Regions from separate parts of the Chryseobacterium sp. KCF3-3 genome, predicted to be linked through region 2. Evidence: riboswitches for the same ligand, from Rfam matches in the RefSeq annotation. Region 2 holds a riboswitch; each other region holds the start of a gene.
What was found. A riboswitch is a leader RNA that binds a small molecule or an ion and turns the genes downstream of it on or off. The one in region 2 is predicted to bind S-adenosylmethionine.
Positions count from the first base shown of each region.

Region 1: linked by a shared signal. The riboswitch ahead of ACKTTZ_RS06245 (TonB-dependent receptor plug domain-containing protein) and the one ahead of ACKTTZ_RS10100 (SusC/RagA family TonB-linked outer membrane protein) in region 2 are both predicted to bind S-adenosylmethionine.
Region 3: linked by a shared signal. The riboswitch ahead of ACKTTZ_RS10960 (alpha/beta fold hydrolase) and the one ahead of ACKTTZ_RS10100 (SusC/RagA family TonB-linked outer membrane protein) in region 2 are both predicted to bind S-adenosylmethionine.
Region 4: linked by a shared signal. The riboswitch ahead of ACKTTZ_RS06585 (TonB-dependent receptor plug domain-containing protein) and the one ahead of ACKTTZ_RS10100 (SusC/RagA family TonB-linked outer membrane protein) in region 2 are both predicted to bind S-adenosylmethionine.

Region 1 is NZ_AP035792.1:1,400,178-1,405,298, reverse strand. Features, by position in the region: gene ACKTTZ_RS06255 (HesA/MoeB/ThiF family protein) at 1-469, shown strand, start outside; gene ACKTTZ_RS06250 (TonB-dependent receptor domain-containing protein) at 678-2,906, opposite strand; SAM-I-IV-variant riboswitch at 3,025-3,122, shown strand; gene ACKTTZ_RS06245 (TonB-dependent receptor plug domain-containing protein) at 3,419-3,877, shown strand; gene ACKTTZ_RS06240 (TonB-dependent receptor plug domain-containing protein) at 4,183-5,121, shown strand, end outside.
Region 2 is NZ_AP035792.1:2,258,787-2,263,907, reverse strand. Features, by position in the region: gene ACKTTZ_RS10100 (SusC/RagA family TonB-linked outer membrane protein) at 1-2,640, opposite strand, end outside; SAM riboswitch class I at 2,724-2,822, opposite strand; gene ACKTTZ_RS10095 (type II 3-dehydroquinate dehydratase) at 3,067-3,474, shown strand; gene ACKTTZ_RS10090 (hypothetical protein) at 3,548-3,988, shown strand; gene pckA (phosphoenolpyruvate carboxykinase (ATP)) at 4,038-5,121, opposite strand, start outside.
Region 3 is NZ_AP035792.1:2,439,638-2,444,758, forward strand. Features, by position in the region: gene ACKTTZ_RS10955 (MGH1-like glycoside hydrolase domain-containing protein) at 1-2,013, opposite strand, end outside; SAM riboswitch class I at 2,202-2,308, shown strand; gene ACKTTZ_RS10960 (alpha/beta fold hydrolase) at 2,369-3,307, shown strand; gene ACKTTZ_RS10965 (ACT domain-containing protein) at 3,313-4,851, shown strand; gene ACKTTZ_RS10970 (O-succinylhomoserine sulfhydrylase) at 4,961-5,121, shown strand, end outside.
Region 4 is NZ_AP035792.1:1,472,360-1,477,480, reverse strand. Features, by position in the region: gene ACKTTZ_RS06590 (alpha-amylase family glycosyl hydrolase) at 1-2,238, shown strand, start outside; SAM riboswitch class I at 2,498-2,603, shown strand; gene ACKTTZ_RS06585 (TonB-dependent receptor plug domain-containing protein) at 2,696-5,121, shown strand, end outside.

The sequences.
Region 1 (5,121 bases), 860 kb from region 2:
ATTTTCCAAAGTAAAGAGTGCAGAAATATTTGTAGAAGAGCTCAATCATCAGGTTAAATTGACAGGAATTGAAGAGAAAATCAATGAAGAAAATATTGAAGAAATTCTTTCTCAGTATGATATTATTGTTGACGGATCTGACAATTTTTCCACAAGATATCTGGTGAATGATACCTGCGTAAAACTGAATAAAACTTTGGTTTACGGGAGTATTTTAGGGTTTTCAGGACAGGTTGCTGTGTTTAATCATAATGGAAGCAAAAACTTACGGGATATTTTCCCTGAACCGCCTTTCGATGAGGATGTACCGGATTGTGACAGTCTTGGCGTATTGGGAGCCCTTCCCGGAATGATAGGCAGCATGATGGCTCTTCAGGCATTAAAAATAATCACAGATCTTCCGGTGATTGTGAATCAACTGACATTGGTAGACACACTGAACTGGAGATTTCAGACGATAGATTTCTGATGTAGATGTAAACACTAATGTCACTAATATTTTCACAAATAACACAAATCCAATATCAATAGGAACGGGTTCTGATCCTGAGCGTAGACGAAGGAAACCCGTTTTACTTTTATAAAACCATCCATTGGCTTTAGCCAAAAATTATCCGACAAATAAAAAATAGGCGCAAATCATTTTACGCCTATTTTTATTTTATTGTCAAGAAGAATTACTGTGCCTGCTGCATTACGCCTCCGTTATCTTCTTTTTTAGTCTGGTTCAGGATATTCGGATCCTCTTTTGCCAGTTTATTTCTTGTCGGAATTTTATAATTGATAGAAAATCCGAAATTTCTCGTGTCATACTTGCTACTGATCAAGACCGGCGTTCCTGATGGTGGATTAGAACGTACCTGCATCATCTGTCCGTTGAAAATATCATTCGCAAAAACAGAAAGCGTCAGACGGTTGTTCATAAACTTTTTCGTCAACGTAATATCAAGAGAGTTGTTGAATGGTTTTTCTGCCGTAAAGTAGAAATATCCCGCCTTTGGAGTCAGATAGCTGTAGTTGGCTGTCAGTTTGATGTCCTTAGGTAAAATAACCTGGGTCATGATATTGAAAATCCAGAAGCCTTTATTATTCAGGTTATCGATTTCATGTTTCTGATATCCTGCATATAAATACATGAAATTAATTTTATCCGGATTGAAATTAAATTTCATGATTTCACTAAATGGCTTACTGAAAATCATAAAAGGAACCGGTAATCCCACATTGAAATTGTGAATTTTCATATTCGAAATATTCACCTGCTCGTTGTAAAGTTTTCTTCCGTCCTTTCGGATGATCTGTGCCACCTGGTTGCTTGCCGAACTTACACTATATCCGATAAATGCATAATCAAAAGCTGAAATTTTCAATTCATAATTATCAAAAATAGTAGGCTGTAGGTTAGGATTACCATTTACTTCGGTACTTGGTCCGGAGAAAGTTACGTTATTCGGGTTCAAAGCAGAAATACTCGGTAAGCTGATTTTTCTGTTGTAATTGGCGGCAATATTAACCTGATTCATCATGTTATATTGTACGCTTGCATTCGGGAAAAATTTAAACTTATTGAAAGGAATCAAATTAGCCTCCACCAGTTTCGCATCTTTATCAAAATATCTTGTTACCCCGGAAATATCATAGTTTTCCGCACGGGAACCCAATGTGAAGTCAAACTTTTTCAGTTTAGCCTGAAACTCCAAATAGGTAGAAGCAGTTTGTCTTTGATATTCTAAGTTAGTCAGCCCAAAACTTTCCGTATCATAATCCTGTCTTTCATATAATCCTCCAAAACTTACCTTTCCGCCATCAAGAAGTTTGATAGGTTGGGCATAATCTACTTTGAAGTTGGCAATATTCATTACAGATTTATTGTTCAGAATATCTTTTAAACCATTGGTAGGGCTATTGATAGGAAGATAGGGTGCTGCTGCAAAATTACCATCCTGAAAGAAATTGTCCTGAGAAAATTTACTGTCTGATCTTGTATAGCCAAACTGGAAGTCTAATTTTTGAGATTTATCTGCAAAACGTTTCTGATACGTTACCACAGCTTCCTGTCTGAGACTATTGGTATGGGCAACATCCGAAGATGTATAAAAAGCTTCCCTTAAATCTTTTGGATTATTCTGGAAAGGCAAATCACCATGACCGTTACTTAAAGTATAGTTGTCATTATTATTGTGATAAATATCGTAGTTCAATAATAATCTGTCCTGACCCAAATCAAAAGTTAACCCTGATTTTGCAAAATATCCACGTGCGTATCTATCGGTATGGCTGCTCAAAAGTTCGTCTTGTTGACCATTTAGCATACTTTCACGATAGTTTTGACCTACGTTCAGCTGCCATCCGAAATATTTATTCCTTGCATTTAAATTAACAGAATTGGTCGTCCTGTTTCTGTATTTATCATAATTCGTGAAAGAATAATTTCCTGAATACGTAGCAGTTAAATATTTGTTGGCATTTTTATTAGTAATGATATTCATGATGGCACCTCCGGAAGTAGCCGGAAACTCAGCACCGGGCTGTGTGATTACTTCTATTCTTTCTACAGAGTTGGCAGGCATTCCTTCAAGGAAAGAGTTCAATTCATTGGACGTAATATTCAGAGGTCTTCCGTTAAGATATACTTCCAGCATTTTTCCCTGATACATCATTCCTGCAATATCGGTAGATACAAGTCCCGGAAGTTTTTTAATTCCTTCCAGAACGTTTCCGTTATTCAGCTGAGGTTGTTCAGAAAAGTCAAAAATGGTACGGTCGGCCTTTTGTTCAACGGCTTTTTTAGTTTTGGTGATAACTACACCTTCTATTTGTTTTTCTTTAGCACCCGTAGTATTCTTTTCTTGTGAGAAAACAAAAACAGAACTTACCAGTGATAAAGCGAAAATCGTTTTTTTCATAATGTTTTACTGATATCCGGTTAGACGCTGAAAAACAAAATTTGTTACGATAAAATTGTGAAAATCGAAAAATTAAGCTGAAATTTTTTTTATTTCCGAAATAATTATATCTTTGCCAGGTAATTATCAAGAATCTCTAGATGGGATAGCAACCTGCAAAAACAAGCAAGGTGCTGCAATCGATAAGCCGGATTTTCCGGAAAAAATGTTTATCATTCTATCATTATCCCCATCTTGAATTTTTGTTTTAAAGTTAAAATCAATGTTTAAAGACAAGGGAAATCACATTCCATCAGTAATTTTTTATTCTTCAGATCATGAAGTGAGTCTTCATTATTCTGATATGTTTTCATGCCATTTCTATATGCGCATGTGTTGTTGCTGCTAGCACTTTCTATTTCTAAAAAATAATACAAACATTCCGAACATCAATGGTAACCTTACATTTTAGGGTTACAGGATTTGTATTGCTTAAAAACAATTTTTAACAACAAAAAGTAACAACAAACAATATGCATAATTTCAAAACAAAAATATTTGTTCCTTCTATCGCGCTTATCTCTACATTTTATTACGCCCAGACGGACACTTTACAATCTAAAAAAATAGATGATGTAGTCATCCTCGGTTCAAGAGGCTCAGGAAGATCACTGACAGATACGCCCGTTCCGGTAGATATTATTAACATATCGAAAATTTTAAAACAAAGCCCCACTAACAATATCAGTCAGGCTTTAAATTATATTGTCCCTTCATTTTCATCCACCTCACACACGGTGAACGATGGAACTGACTTTGTAGACCCTGCACTTTTAAGAGGGTTGGGGCCGGATCAGGTTTTGGTTTTACTCAATGGAAAAAGAAGATACCAGTCTTCATTGATTAATGTTACCCTTACGCCGGGAAGAGGCTCTGTGGGAACTGACCTTAACGCTATTCCAGCCTTTGCTTTAGAAAAAATTGAGGTTTAAGAGACGGAGCTTCTGCTCAATATGGTTCTGATGCCATTGCAGGAGTTGTCAATCTCGGCCTGAAAAAAAGATTAGGACTTTCCGGACAAGTATTTCTGGGAGGATACGCATCGCCTGTTGCCAATAATTTCTCCGGAGGAGTAGATGGACAGACTATTTCCGTAGATCTTAATTATGGAGCTAAAATAGGAAAAACGGGATTTATTAATATTACAGGTTCTGCACAATATCGTGATCCTTATTCCAGAGCCGGAGTAAGAGAAGGTGATATTTTCAATGCTTATAATGCAATTAATTACAGAGCATTGCAGGATGGAGTGAATATTGATGGTTTGTATAAAAATATTTCGAATACTTCCAATACTCAGCAGATTATCAATACAATAAAACAATATGCAGCTAAGGTGGGTTATTTTGGAACTGATTTTCAATCTCAAATTTCAGGAGCCAACAGCATTTCCGATCTTCAAAAATTATTAGGTAAAGATTTTACATCTCAGGAGCTTAATTACAGAGGACTGGAGAGAAAAGATTTCAGCCTAAGAGCGGGACAGTCTAAGCTGCAGTCGGGCCAGCTCTTCTTCAACTCTGAAATTCCTGTGAATGATGACTGGAAGGTGTACTCATTTGGAGGCTATAGCTACCGCCTTGGAAATGCCGGAGGATTTTACAGACTTCCAAATACGGAGAGAAACATCAATGCAGTGACTCCCAATGGATATCTTCCTCAGATTGAAGCAGCCGTGAATGATTATTCTCTTGCTGCCGGAATTAAAGGAAAATGGAATGGCTGGAATGTGGATTTCAGTAATACTTTCGGGAAAAATACCTTTGGTTTTGGGGTTGTCAATACATTTAATGCTTCTTTGACAGACAATTCTCCAAGAACCTTTGATGCCGGAGGATCTGAGTTTTCACAAAATACCGTCAATCTTGACTTCTCAAAAAAATATGATATATTGAAAGGATTGAATATTGCATTCGGAGCAGAATACCGACATGAAAATTATAAAGTGAATGCCGGAAAAGAAAATTCTTATGCTTCTTATGATATCTATGGACGTGTGGTAACTGCTAAAACTCCTGAAAATGAGAAGGTAACCGACTTCTTCGGAAATGTAAGGCCAGCGGGAGCACAGGTTTTTCCAGGCTTTAGTCCGGAAAATGCCGTTTCAGGAAATAGGAACAGTATTGCTGCTTATGCTGATGCAGAGCTGGAAGTTACTGATGGCTGGCTGTTGGAA
Region 2 (5,121 bases):
GTTAGGATTATCCGGAGTCCATCTGTTGAGCATTTCTGCGCTCCATGCACGTCCTCCCGCACTTCCGTTATGCATGATGGAGGTATAATCGGTATCTAAAATTTTACCTCCGATTTTGAATGTCAGTAATCCTGAGAAATCAAAATTCTTATAAGCAATACTTGTACTGATTCCTCCTGTCAGTTTCGGCAATGCAGAACCTTGCAACAGTTTTGTCGCTTTTGAATATTCTGAAGTCGTTCCCTCCACTGAGTTTCCGCCGGCATCAGTAGTAACTGTTTTCCACAAAGGTTTTCCATTGCTTGGATCTACCCCAGCCCATTCAGGAATAAAGAAATCATATACAGAACCTCCTACAGTTAATAGCTTTGTTCCTACCACAAGTGAACCCCCAGGCAATTTGGTTACCTTGTTGTTTAAAGTACTTAAGTTCACATCTACATTCCATTGGAAATCATCATTCTTAATAGGTGTTGTGAATAATGAAAATTCAAACCCTGTATTCTGAATCGTTCCGATATTTGCCGGATAATCACTGATTCCCAATGATGGCGCAACCGGCATGTTAAACAGAAGATCCTGGCTTTGTCTTTTGAAATATTCAATATTACCTTTAATCCTGTTATTGAGAATAGCGAATTCCAATCCTACGTTTAAATTAAGGTTGGTTTCCCATTTCACATTATTGGTAGATGTTTTTTCCAGCGTTGTTCCAGGTTCACCACCAAGGCTGATAAATCTGTATAGTTCCTGATACGCGTAATAAAGTGGTTGTCCGTTGGGTCTAAGCAATTTATCATTCCCCTGACCTCCATAACTGGCACGCAATGTCAATTGGTTGAATACATTCAGGCTTTTAATAAATTCCTCATTAGATATCTTCCATGAACCTCCTACTGACCAGAATCTTCCCCATCTGTTATCTTTTTCAAATCTCGAAGAGCTGTCTGCCCTTCCAGATGCAGATAAGAAGTAAGTATTGTTATAATCATACTCTACTTTTCCCAGAAAACTTAATAAGCTTAATTTATTACTGTTTCCACTGAAACTTCCCAGTAGAGAAGCAGCATCCGGCTCATAGTAGTAAGGCAGGGAGAACTGACTTCTTGTTCCGGAAATCGTCTGATAATCATATTTATAGAATTCATGTCCTGCTAATGCATTAACGTGATGCTTTCCAAACTTTTTATCATATGTCAGAATATTGCTGGTTGTATAGGAAAGTGTTCTGGTATTGGTTTTCGTCACTGAACCTCCAATTTCAGCCCCTTGTCCCAACAATGGGTTTGAATAATAATGACCATTGTAGTTCACCAAATCAACAGAGAAGCTTGTCTTGAATTTCAGTTCCGGTAAGAAAGTGAATTCCATGAATCCTTTTCCTGAAAAGTTATCTTCTTTATTCTCGTTTTTATCTAATGGCAAAGTTGCAGCAGCATTCTGATTCTGAAGCGCATTCGTAGGTCTGTATTTTCCAAAATCATAAACAGGGTTTCCGTCGGCATCTAAGACATAAGTTCCATCAGCATTTCTTTCATAATAGGGATAAAATGAAGGAATAAACCGTGCAGCATTGATGATATTGCTCGCCTTGGAATCTGAAGAAGTTGGTGCCTGCTGAACACTGTTTGTATAATTTAAGTTAACTCCAACATTCAGCCATTTCTTTACCTCTGAATTGATTTTCAGTCGGGTATTGTATCTTTTATATCCTGATTCAATCGCCATACCTTTATCATCCAGATATCCTAGTGAAAAAAAGTAATTGCTTTTATCACTTCCTCCACTGATATCAAGATCCACCTGATTTCTTGAAGCCACTCTCTGTAAAATATCTCTCCAGTGATCATTCCAAAGCGGTGACGCACCTGGTAATAGTTTTCCATCTGTTCCTACCGGCTTAGGGTAAGCAGTTCCATAGGGATTAATACCAAGTGTGGAAACAAGATTATCCGTCGCCATTTGTGCAGCCTGCTGAGAAGAAACTTTTCCGGACTGATATCCGTTTCTCAAAGCTTCCCAGTATAATTGAAAGTACTGATCTGTGCTTACCTGTTCATAGTCTTTTACAGCTCTTCCGGAGAATCCCTGACTGATATTAAAATTAACCCTGGCTTCTCCTTTCTTACCTGATTTTGTGGTAATGATAATAATTCCGTTTGCTCCTCTTGAACCATACAAAGCACTTGCTGTAGCATCTTTCAAAACACTGATAGATTCAATATCGCTTGGACTGATGGAGTTCAGATTTCCATCGAAAGGAATTCCGTCTACAACGTATAAAGGATCACTGGAAGCACTGATTGAGCCAATTCCCCTGATTCTGATAGTAGAAACAGCACCTGGCTGCCCTGATGCACTGGTTGTCTGGATCCCTGCTACCTGCCCTTCTAATGCTTTGGTAATATTCGTTACGGGTCTGTTATTAATCTTATCACTGGAAATGGTAGCTACAGAACCGGTATAGCTATTTCTTTTAGCTTTTCCATAGGCTACCACTACTACTTCATCAATCTCCTTTTCATGAAGGCTATCTTTTTTCGGCTTGGAATTCTGCGCATTAACGCTGGTTATTCCCAGGAAAAATGCAGCCACCGGAGGTATCCAAGCTTTAGAATTGAATAAATTTTTGCTAATCATAATCAATTTTATTTATCATATATTAAAATTTAGCCCTTTGCAGAAAAGTCAGCAAAGGGCATCGATAAATGCGATAAACCAAATGCTTATTTTTCCTTAAAAGGCTGAACGTAACACCTTGCCCCACGGGTAGGTTGTTAAGATTTCACAGGGTCAGTTCCCTCCATCTTTCTTTATAAGCCGATCGAAATATGACTGCAAAGCTAGAAACTTTTAGTCTACAAAACAAGTAGACTTATTTATTTTTCATGATAAATTTTCAAAAATTAACTTAATTTTTTAATAAAATCCATTACAGTAAAGAGTTACAAGCTTTACCACTTTCTTAAACATGATAAATATCATTATCAATAATTCAATGGCACGAAAGTTAATCTAAACTGAAATTTTTGACGGTTAATTAAAAAAAGTTTTTAATTTTATGGTATGAAAGTTTTGATCATCAATGGCCCTAACCTCAATCTGTTAGGCACAAGAGAACCGGAAATCTATGGAAATGTTTCTATGGAAAGCTATTTGGAAAATTTAAGATCCGAGTTTCAGACTCATGAATTAAAATATTACCAGTCTAATATTGAAGGAGAGCTTATCAACAGGCTTCAGGAGGATGATTTTGATGCTGTGATAATTAACCCGGGAGCTTTTACCCATTATTCTTATGCAATTGCTGATTGCTTGAAAAACATTCGTAAGCCAAAAGTAGAAGTTCATATCAGCAATATTTATAAAAGAGAAGAATTCCGACAAAAATCTGTAACGGCAGCTAATACGGATGCGGTTTTATCTGGCTTTGGAATGGATGGATATAGATTGGCTTTATTGAGCTTGAAGTAATTTTGTTGCTTATACTTTTCCCACGAATTGCACAGATTTTCACAGATAATTATGGATAGTAAGAGCGTAATTTATGAAGATAAATGATAAGGTTTACTGTAAAGACATTGGAATATATTCCGGGCAATTGACGAAAAGAAAATCCTATATCATTGAAGAAATAAATATTGAAAATATAAGAATCTGGAATGACGAAGGAAGACTGAGGTGGTATTCTGATTTTTATTTTAGTGTAAACAATGAACCGGAAATAACTTCTATTCATATTGATGATGAAATCGAAAATATTGAATCTGATACTATAGAAGTAACCATTGAATTTTCCGACAAAACAAAATATTGGATGACCTTCACTACCCCACAGTATTTAGATAAAATATTGAATGGAGAGCCTTACTTTTCTTCAAAACACTTTATGATTATAAAATATCTCACAGAAGAATCGATCAAATCAACTATCCTAAAATTGGATGAACAAAACAAGCTGATTGAGAACTGTAAAAAATATGAATAAAAAAAAGCCTCATCGATGATGAGGCTTTTTGTATGTTAATTGGTAACTATTAGATAGTTTGTTCCTGTAATTGAGGTCCTGAAGCTACTAATTTCTTACCTTCTTCAGTATCACAGTACTGTTCAAAGTTCTTGATGTATCTTGAAGCAAGATCTTTTGCTTTTTCTTCCCATTCTGAAGCATTCTCATAAGTATCTCTAGGATCTAAAATACCTGTAGAAACGTTTGGCAATTCAGCAGGAATCTCAAGGTTCATAATTGGAACCTGAGTTTTAGGAGCATTGTCAATAGAACCGTCAATGATGGCATCAATGATTGCTCTTGTATCTTTCAGAGAAATTCTCTTTCCAGTACCGTTCCATCCTGTATTTACCAAATATGCTTTAGCTCCGTGCTCCTGCATTTTACCGATCAATGTTTTAGAATACATTGTTGGGTGTAATGTAAGGAACGCTTCACCAAATGCAGGTGAGAAAGATGGTTGTGGTTCTGTAATTCCTCTTTCAGTTCCGGCTAATTTTGAAGTATAACCGCAAAGGAAGTGGTATTGAGCCTGATCTTCATTCAGGATAGAAACCGGAGGAAGTACTCCGAATGCATCCGCAGAAAGATAAACAATCTTCTTAGCATGACCTGCTTTAGAAGGCAATACAATTTTGTTGATATGATAGATTGGATAAGAAACTCTTGTATTTTCTGTGATAGATCCGTCAGTATAATCTGCTACTCCATTGTTCACGACAACGTTTTCAAGAAGTGCATCTCTTTTGATAGCTCTGAAAATATCCGGTTCTTTTTCTTCTGATAAGTCAATTACTTTAGCGTAGCATCCTCCTTCATAGTTGAATACTCCGTTATTATCCCATCCGTGCTCATCGTCTCCGATAAGGTATCTTTTAGGATCTGCTGATAAAGTAGTTTTACCTGTTCCTGAAAGACCAAAGAACAAAGCAACATCACCTTTTTCACCTACGTTTGCAGAACAGTGCATAGAAGCCATACCTTTTAATGGAAGGTAATAGTTCATCATAGCAAACATCCCTTTCTTCATCTCACCTCCGTACCAGGTACCTCCGATGATCTGTAGTTTTTCAGTAAGGTTGAACATGATAAAGTTTTCAGAGTGTAATCCC
Region 3 (5,121 bases), 180 kb from region 2:
AGAAACAAGTTTGGTCAATTCCGGCTTGTTCTTTAAGATCCATTCCATTCGGGTTCTGAAATTCGGCATCTTTTCCAGTAAGCGGTGGTCTACAATCTCAACGGCAAACATCGGAATCAAACCGACAATACTTCTTAATTTTAAAGAAACACTGTCTCCGTTTCCAAGCTGTAGTACATCATAGAAGAATCCGTCTTCTTCATTCCAAAGACCTTTTGTGCCTTCACCCAGGTTTTCCATAGCTTCCGCGATATAAAGATAATGCTCAAAAAACTTGATCGCCATATCTTCATAAACCTGATAATACTGGGCAAGCTCCATTGCAATGCGCATCATATTCAGGGCATACATCGCCATCCAGCTTGTTCCGTCTGCCTGTTCAAGGTGTTGGCCGTCCTTTAATTCCATATTCCGGTCAAAAGCTCCGATATTATCGAGACCAAGGAAACCACCACCAAAGATGTTTTTCCCATTTTTATCTTTTCGGTTTACCCACCAGGTGAAATTAAGAAGCAGTTTCTGGAATACTTTTTCTAAGAATAATAAATCCGGTTTTCCATTAGTTTTTTCATCAATTTTGAAAACACGGAAGCATGACCACGCATGTACGGGCGGATTCACATCACTCATATTCCATTCATAGGCTGGAAGCTGTCCGTTAGGATGCATATACCATTCTTTCGTAAGCAGCAAAAGCTGTCCCTTGGCAAATTCAGCATCGATGATAGAAAATGGTACACAGTGAAATGCCAGATCCCACGTTGCATACCATGGATACTCCCATTTATCGGGCATGGAAATAATATCCTTATTGTGGAGATGATTCCATTCCGTATTTCTTACATATTCGTTGAAATTTCTTGGAGCTTCAAAGTTGGGATCACCTTTCAGCCATTTTCCGATATTGTAATGATAGAACTGTTTGTTCCAGAGAAGTCCGGCAAAAGCCTGTCTCTGCACATTTCTTTCATCTTCGTTGACGGTGTCATTCTGAATTTCTTTATAAAACTCTTCAGCTTCAGCCTCTCGTATATTGAATATTTCATCAAACTTTTCAAAAGGTTCATCAGCTTCATCCGGACATAATCTGAATTCAAAAACTTTGGATTCCCCAGCACCAATAAGCTCATCAATCAGAAAAGAAGCTTTTGTTCCCTTTTTTTCAGGATTTACCGTATTGGTTTTATGAGTAATGAAATTATTGATCCCATCTTTGAAATAAGTATTTTCAGCTGCAGGAGCTCCATAAAGCTTAGAATTATTGGTTTCGTTATCACAAAATACGCTTTGTGCATTGGTATTTCGGGAATAAAGTTTTTTGATTGAAATACTGTCATGGCCAATATTGATACTTCCGTCATGAGAAGCATTGATTTCTGCTTTATACGTATTATATCCCCATTTCCAGTTGTTTCTGAACCATACGGTAGGCGCTACCAGAATAGGGGCTTCATGCTGACTTCGGTTACAGACCGTTACTCTGGCAAGAATATCATTGTGATCGGCTTTACAGTATTCTATAAAAATATCAAAATACTCATCATTATCAAAAATTCCGGTATCGAAAATCTCATATTCCGGTTCCTTTTTACTGCGTCTCCCGTTTTCTGCAACAAGGTCATCGTAAGGAAATTCATTGATCGGATATTTATACACCATTTTCATATAGCTATGAGTAGGTGTATTATCCAGATAATAAAAGATTTCTTTGATGTCTTCCCCATGATTTCCCTGAGGATTGCTCAATCCAAAGAATCTTTCCTTTACCATTTTGTCTTTCTTGTTCCAAAACGAAAAAGCAAAACATAAAAGTTGCTTTACATCAGAAATTCCGGCAATTCCTTCTTCACCCCATCGGTAGGCATAGCTTTCTGCATTATTATGGTTGGTAAAATTCCAGGCATTCCCGTTCGGGCTATAATCTTCGCGTACATTTCCCCACTGCCGGTTGCTTACATAAGGTCCCCAGTTTTTCCATTTGGTATCTTGTAATCTATCTTTTTCGGCGGTCATATCTCATCATTTTTCCATACGAAGTTAGTTTTTTTGATAAGTAATTCCAATTTTTTTCATCTGAAGAATTATTAATATACTCTTGAAATACTTGTATTTAAGGGCTTTTTTAAATATTAAAATAATTTTTTTTTGAAATTAAAAGAAAAGAACTACCTTTGCACCATTCGTTCATTCAAATATTGAAAATGTTATCAAGAAAGGTTGAGGGATTAGACCCTATGAAACCTTAGCAACCCTTTGCGCAAGCAAAGAAGGTGCTACGTTCTACCAAATAATTTTGGACAGATAACTTACTGAAGTTCTTTTCAGCCATTTCCTGTGGCATTTTCAATTGTATTAAAATTTAATAGAATTGAAAACAGAACTAAACTATATTAATCTTACGTATCAAACTTATTCCCAAAAGGAATACCATATCCCGTTAAGCTATCAGCTTTTTGGGAAAGATCTGTTTACAGCCCCTATCATTTTAATCAATCATGCTCTTACCGGAAATTCAAACGTATCCGGAGAAAAAGGCTGGTGGAAACAATTGGTAGGAAAAAATCAGGTTGTTGATACTGATCAATATACTGTTCTGTGTTTTAATATACCCGGAAACGGATACGACGATTTTTTAATTGAAGACTATGAAAACTTCACTCCTGCAGATATCGCAGCGATATTTCTGAAAGGACTTGAAGCTTTACATATCAAAAATTTATATGCCATTATCGGAGGCTCTCTGGGAGGAGGGATTGCCTGGGAAATGCTTGCCAAGCAGCCGGATCTCGCAGAAATATTTATTCCAATAGCCTGTGACTATAGAACACACGATTGGCTTCATGCACAGTGTCTGGTTCAGAAATTTTTATTGAATGATAAAGAGGAACCATTACAGAAAGCAAGAATTCATGCTATGTTGTGTTATAGAACTCCACAGTCACTCAATGACAGATTTCAAAACCAATATAACCAGGAAAAAAAACGCCTGGAATCAGAAGACTGGCTGGTTTATCATGGTAATGCACTAAACGAAAGGTTTAGTTTAAAAGCATACAAGCTGATGAACCATCTCCTGATGAATATAAACGTTGCTGAAGAAGCACTGGAGAACATACAGGCACGAATGCACATGATCTCCGTAGATACAGACTTATTCTTTCCGGCTTCTGAAATCCGAATGTGTTTTGAAAACTTAAAAGAGAAAAATAAGGATGTTTCTTATCACGAGATCCAATCTATACACGGGCATGATGCCTTCCTAATGGAATATCAACAATTAAATAATATCATTAAAAACATTTTATAGAAGTAATGAAAAATGCTAACGAAATAAAATTTTTGAAGAACAGATCAATCGTCAAATTTGAAGGAGAAGATTTCCTGGGAGAAATCGGGATTGACGGACGAATTTTTAAAGCGCTTACTTTGGCGCGTATCAGTGTAGGCGTAATTTCTCAGCAAGCCATAGAAAACGGAATTTCAATTCTGGTTCAAGAAAATGATGCAGAGAAAGCAGTGGCTTGTCTTATTGATGAATTCGAAGCAGAAAGAAAATCTGGAAAAGTTTCCCAAATTTATAGTATTAATAATGTTTCTGTGATTGGTTTTGTTGCAGAAGACTTCAATAAAGTCTTTGCAGAACTGGCAAGAAACAATGTTTTCCCATTGCTTTTGAATCAGGTAGCAGGAGAAAACAGAGTCAATATCGTAGTGACTTCTTCTCAGGATGAAAAAACAAGAAACATCATAGAATCTGAAATTTTCAAAAAGCCGAAGACCGTTCATCTGGCTATCATTGGCCACGGAAATGTAGGAAAAACATTGATTCAACAGGTTTTGGAATCTGCAGAAGAAATTAAAAAACGTAAAAAAATAGATCTTAAAGTAGTTGCAGTAGCCAACTCTAAGAAAATTGCCTTCAACAAAAAAGGATTCGATGCCAATTGGAGTGATGAGGTTTTAACAGCAGAACATCCATCAAATGTAGAAGAATTAATCAACTTCTCTAAGGAAAATCAACTGGAGAATCTGATTGTTGTGGATAACACAGCAAGCAAAGATTTTGTGAAAAACTATCATGCTTTGGCAGAAAACGGATTCGATCTGGTGTCTTCCAACAAGATTTTCAATACCCTTCCGATAGAAGAATACAGAAAACTAAGATATACGTTGAGTAAAAACAACAGACGTTATCTGTATGAAACCAATGTGGGGGCTGGTTTACCGTTAATTGATACCATCAAATTATTACACCTTTCAGGAGAAAATATTACAAGAATCAAAGGTGTGTTCTCAGGAACATTAAGCTATGTGTTCAACAATTTTTCTTTGAGAGATGATAAATTCTCAACCATCATCAACGAAGCGCTGGAAAAAGGATACACAGAACCGGATCCGAGAGAAGATTTATCAGGAAATGATGTAGCAAGAAAATTATTGATTCTGGCGAGAGAATTAGACTTAATCAATGAATTCGGAGATATCAATATTCAGAATCTTGTTCCGGAAAGCCTTCTTGAAGTTTCAAAATCAGAATTCCTTTCAAGATTGGAAGAGCTGGACGAAGAATATCAGAAAATAAAAGAAAACCAGGAACCCGGACATGTATTGAGATATGTAGGTGATCTACATGGTGACTTACAGAAAGATAAAGGCGAACTGGATGTAAAACTGGTTTCTGTTCCTGCAACTTCCGCACTAGGACAGCTGAAAGGCTCAGATTCCATCTTTGAAATTTATACAGAAAGCTATGGAGAAAATCCAATTGTGATTATGGGAGCCGGAGCTGGCGCACAGGTAACAGCAAGAGGTGTATTCGGAGATATTTTAAGAGTAAGTGAAACGAAATAAATTAATGTAACAATCTACCAATCTGGCAGTGTAACCATTATTGCAATTGTATTCTGAGCATAGCGAAGAATCTAATGGTTACCCTGCTGAATTGACAAATTAAAACTATATGGAAAATTTTGAAACATCAGCAATAAGAACCCAAACGGAAAGATCTCAGTTTGATGAGCATTCTACGCCGCTCTATCTTACTTCCAGTTTTATATTTCAGGATGCAGAAGATATGAGAGCAAGCTTTGCAGAAGAAAAACCTAAAAATTTATACAGCCG
Region 4 (5,121 bases), 790 kb from region 2:
GCCAGCATGGAGCTTGTAGCAACACAGGGAACCAATTCTAAAACGGCAACATTTATCTTACAGGTTCCTAGAAATGTGGTTTCTGAAGCAATACCAAACTGGATCAGACAGGGAATCAATTATCACCCCACAGATCCTACCAAAGTGGGATTAGCACTATATGCTCCGGGCAAAAGCTTTGTGCATGTCATCGGAAGTTTCAATAACTGGGCGGTGAATGATACTTATTTAATGAAAAAAGATACCACAAATCCTGATCTGTACTGGATTGAGCTCAATGGAATTACTCCTCAGCAGCTTTATACCTTCCAATACAGAACCAATGATTTGAGGAAAGTAGCAGATCCTTATTCTCCACAAATTCTATCTTCTTACGATGATCAGTGGATTTCAGCTTCTACTTATCCGAACTTACCAGCATTTCCTGCCGGACAGGGTTTTGAAGTCTCAACATTTAAAACCGGACAGACCGCTTATAACTGGCAGGTAACCAATTTTCAGAGACCTGCAAAACAAGATCTGGTAGTCTATGAATTATTATTGAGAGACTTTACACAGGAAAAGAACTGGCAGTCACTGATTGATAAAATCCTGTATTTAAAGAACTTAAAAATCAATGCTATAGAATTGCTTCCCATCATGGAATTTGATGGAAATCTTTCATGGGGATACAATACTTCTTTCCATTATGCCTTAGATAAAGCGTATGGAACTCCGGAAAAATTCAAAGAATTTGTAGATCTATGCCATCAGAACGGAATTGCAGTGATTCTGGATGTGGCTTTTAACCACGCTACAGGACGTTCTCCTTTAGTAAGACTTTGGAATGTAGATCCGGATGGTGATGGCTATGGCGATGTTGCACCGAACAATCCTTACTTTAATCAGGTTCCGAAACATTCTTACAATGTCTTCAATGATTTTAACCACACAAGCCCTTCAACGCAATATTACGTTGAAAGATGCCTTCAACAATGGCTGACAGAATACCACATAGACGGCTTCCGTTGGGATTTAACCAAAGGGTTTACGCAAAGCTGTTCTGAAAACGATGAGGCCTGTACCAATGCCTATCAGCAGGACAGAGTGGATATCATGAAAAATTATGCTGACAAACAATGGGCCATTGACCCCAATTCTTATATGATCTTCGAACATCTGGGAACAGATGCAGAAGAGCAGCAATGGGCCAACTACAGAATTGCAGAAGGAAAAGGAGTTATGCTTTGGAATAAACAGACAGACCCTTACAATCAGAATACAATGGGATATCAGGAAAATAGCAATTATGACCGCATGAATCACAGTCTTCACGGCTTCACCAATATGAGTGCTGTAGGCTATGGAGAAAGCCATGACGAAGAAAGATTGATGTTTAAAAACCTTGCCTATGGCGCAATCAATGGAAGTTATAATGTGAAAGATCTGAATACCGCTCTTGAAAGAATGAAAACTTTCGGTGCAACCTTCTTTACCATTCCTGGTCCGAAAATGATCTGGCAGTTTGGAGAATTAGGATATGAATTCAGTATCAACAGATGTGCGAATGGTACTATAGACAATGGATGTAGAACCGATGAGAAACCTGTTGCATTCACTTTAGGATATGATACCAATGCAAACAGAAAGGCAGTATATGATACATGGGCAAAAATCATCAATATCAGAAATACCCATCAGGTTTTTAAATCTAAAACCTACAGTATAGAATCCAATAACCTTACGAACGATCCTACCGGCCTGATCACAAGAATTTATGTGTATGATGCCGCTATTACAACAGGAATAAAGAATGTGGTAGTGTTGGCCAATTATACTACTTCCGCGCAGAATGTTGTGCCTTATTTTCCTTACACAGGTCAATGGCAGAATCTGATGGACAACAGTATTTCGAATATAGCTTCCACAACAACTCCGATCACTTTACAGCCAGGAGAATTCAGGATCTTTGGAAATTATGCTGGCGCTCTATCAACAGTAGATACCACTGCAACCAACAAATTATCCCTTCAGATTGCAGATAATCCGGTTCGAAACGGAATCGCTAAACTGGTTTTCAGTAAAGCAAAAAATGGTGAGATTTCAATTTTTGATATGACCGGTAAAAGAATGGATTCTTTTAAACTGGATAAAGAGAACGGAGCTTATAATATGAAAGTTAGTTATCCGGCAGGAACCTATCTGGTACAGCTGAAATCAGACACAGGAATAGCGATTCAAAAGATGATGATTCAATAAAAAAAAATTATAAAGTTGTTGATTTATAGTATATTGATCCATTAAGAGCTATTTGAGAAATAAAGTATCGTTAAGATGGATCATTCTGATTTTTAAGCTTAAAGCGAAGCTTATCTTAATACTCTTAAACTCTTATTAAATCTTAATGGTTCAAAAATAAAAGTGTAAACAAGTTCTATAAAATAATAAAAGGCAAATTTGCAGCAGAGCAGATTTGCCTTTTTTTGTACATTTAAAAAAATAGTCTACTTTTGCAGTAGATTTATCAAGAAAGGTGGAGGGATTTGGCCCGGTGAAACCTTAGCAACCTACACGTTTCCAGAAGTGTAAAGGTGCTAATTCCAACCCTTAGGGGGAGATAAGTGAAGTCAATACTCTATATGAATTCCATTTCTTGATGTCTTGTGTATCTGCGGAAAGATCCGTCAGATTCGTATTATTAATTGGCAAGAACAAAATGAAAAAATTAAGCACAGCTGTATTATTGCTTGGAGCAATTCTGGTCGCTGCTCAGGAAAGTGAGGAAAAAGGAAAAGAGATCGAAGATATTATCATCGTCGGAAACCGTAATGTCAAAAGAACAAAACTGGAGACACCAGTTCCTGTAGATGTAATCAACATCGATAAAATCCAGAGAAGTTCTCCGCAAATGACTGCTCAGGATCTTCTGAATTATGTGATTCCATCGTTTAATGCAGTGAGACAGTCTGCTTCAGATGGTACAGAACATATTGATCCCGTAACTTTAAGAGGAATGGGACCCGATCAGGTTTTGGTTTTGCTTAACGGAAAAAGAAGGCATTCTACGTCTTTGGTAAATTATCAGAATACGGTAGGAAATGGCTCTGTAGGAACAGATCTGAGCACTATTCCCGTAATTGCAATTGATAGGATAGAAGTGTTAAGAGACGGAGCTGCTGCACAATATGGTTCTGATGCCATTGCAGGAGTAATCAATATAATTCTTAAGAAAAATACGGGAGCTTCGGCAAGCCTTACCTATGGATTAACCGGAAGAAATGATGGTGATACTTACCAGGCAGGAGTTAATTATGGAGCCTCATTAGGAAAGAAAGAAGGCTATATTAATCTTTCATTACAGCTAAGTCACAGAGGAAAAACCACTAGAACGCAAAATCACGACCTGGATATTTTCGGAGATAATTTTGCCTATGAATTTGCAGGGGACGCAGAAGCCATAAAAGCTGCCAGAGCCGCAGATGATGCAGAACTTGCAAAAAGAGGATTAACGCGTGATGATTTTAATTTTCAGATCGGAGATGCCCAGATCAGACAGGGACAGCTGTTTTTCAATTCAGAATATCCTTTTAATGACAATTTTAAAGTGTATTCTTTTGGAGGATTCAGCATCAAAGAAGGAAATGGTTTTGGTTTCAGAAGACTTCCGAGCGAAAAATCTAATGTAGTTTCGTCCATTTACCCGAACGGATTTCAGGCTACTCTGGCCTCTCAGGTATACGATGTTTCTTATGCTGTAGGAGCAAAATATAATGTTAACGACTGGTTTTTTGACCTTAGTAATACCTTTGGAAGCAATACCTTCAATTATAATGTAAACAATACGAATAATGCTTCTTTGGGAGCAAAATCTCCAACCCGTTTTTATGCCGGAGCGCATAGCTTTCTTCAAAATACCATTAATCTTGATGTTTCCAAAAATATAAACCGTTTCAATATTGCATTTGGAGGAGAATTCAGATTTGAACAATACCAGATCAAGGCAGGTGATGAAGCTTCTTATACCCAATATGACATCAATGGAAACGTTGCCACTGAAGGATCAACAGTGCTTGGTGCGGGAGGATCTCAATCTTTTATCGGATTTTCTCCCAATAATGCATTGAAGAAAGACAGGCATTCCACCGCAGTATATGCAGATGTTTCCTATGATTTAGATAAAAAATTAAATATTGATGCGGCGGCAAGATTTGAAAATTATTCAGATTTTGGAAATACACTGAACGGAAAACTTGCGGTACGATATGAATTTGTAAAAAACTATGCGGTAAGAGCTGCGGTAGGAACAGGATTCAGAGCACCATCATTGCAACAGCAGTATTTTAATAACTCTTATGCTGATATTTCTACTTCAGGCGAGAAGATTGTCACAAAGGGAATCTTTAGCAATGACAGCAAAGCTGCTGAAATTCTCGGATTTGATAAACTTAAACAGGAAACCTCTGTAAACGGAAGTGCCGGATTTACTTTAAAACCTGTAAAAGGACTGTTGATAACCGTAGATGGATATATCATTAAAGTAAAAGACAGAATCGTTATTACCGGAAATATAACAGATCCAAGATTGTCAGATCCAGCGATAGTAGGACAGGGAAATGAGGTAGAGAGCGGAAGATTTTTTGCCAATGCTATCGATACCGAAACAAAAGGAGTTGATGTCGTAGTAACCTATGACTGGATTCTTGGCAATGGAAAATTAAATATCAATCTTGCTGGAAACTATACTGAAACCAAAATCACAGATTTCCATTTTCCGGAAAACTTAGGAACGCCTCAGGAACAGTTTTTTGGTCCGGATCAGATCAACATCATTGAAACCCTTTCACCCAAAATAAAAGCTTCATTAGGATTAAATTATGGAATCGGGAAGTTCAATTTTCTCGTAAGAAATACCTATTTTGGTAAAGTAATAAGAGATGGCTATCCGTTTGGAGACGTGCAGGAATTCTCACCAAAGATAGTTACTGACATTAGTGTTGGGTATGATTTCACAAAAAACATCAATTTTACGGTAGGAGCTAACAATGTATTTGATGTCTTCCCGGACCGCCAGATTTATGAAAATTCATATTATGGAGTATTCAAATATGCACCGGTCCAGATGGGAACACTGGGGAATTATTT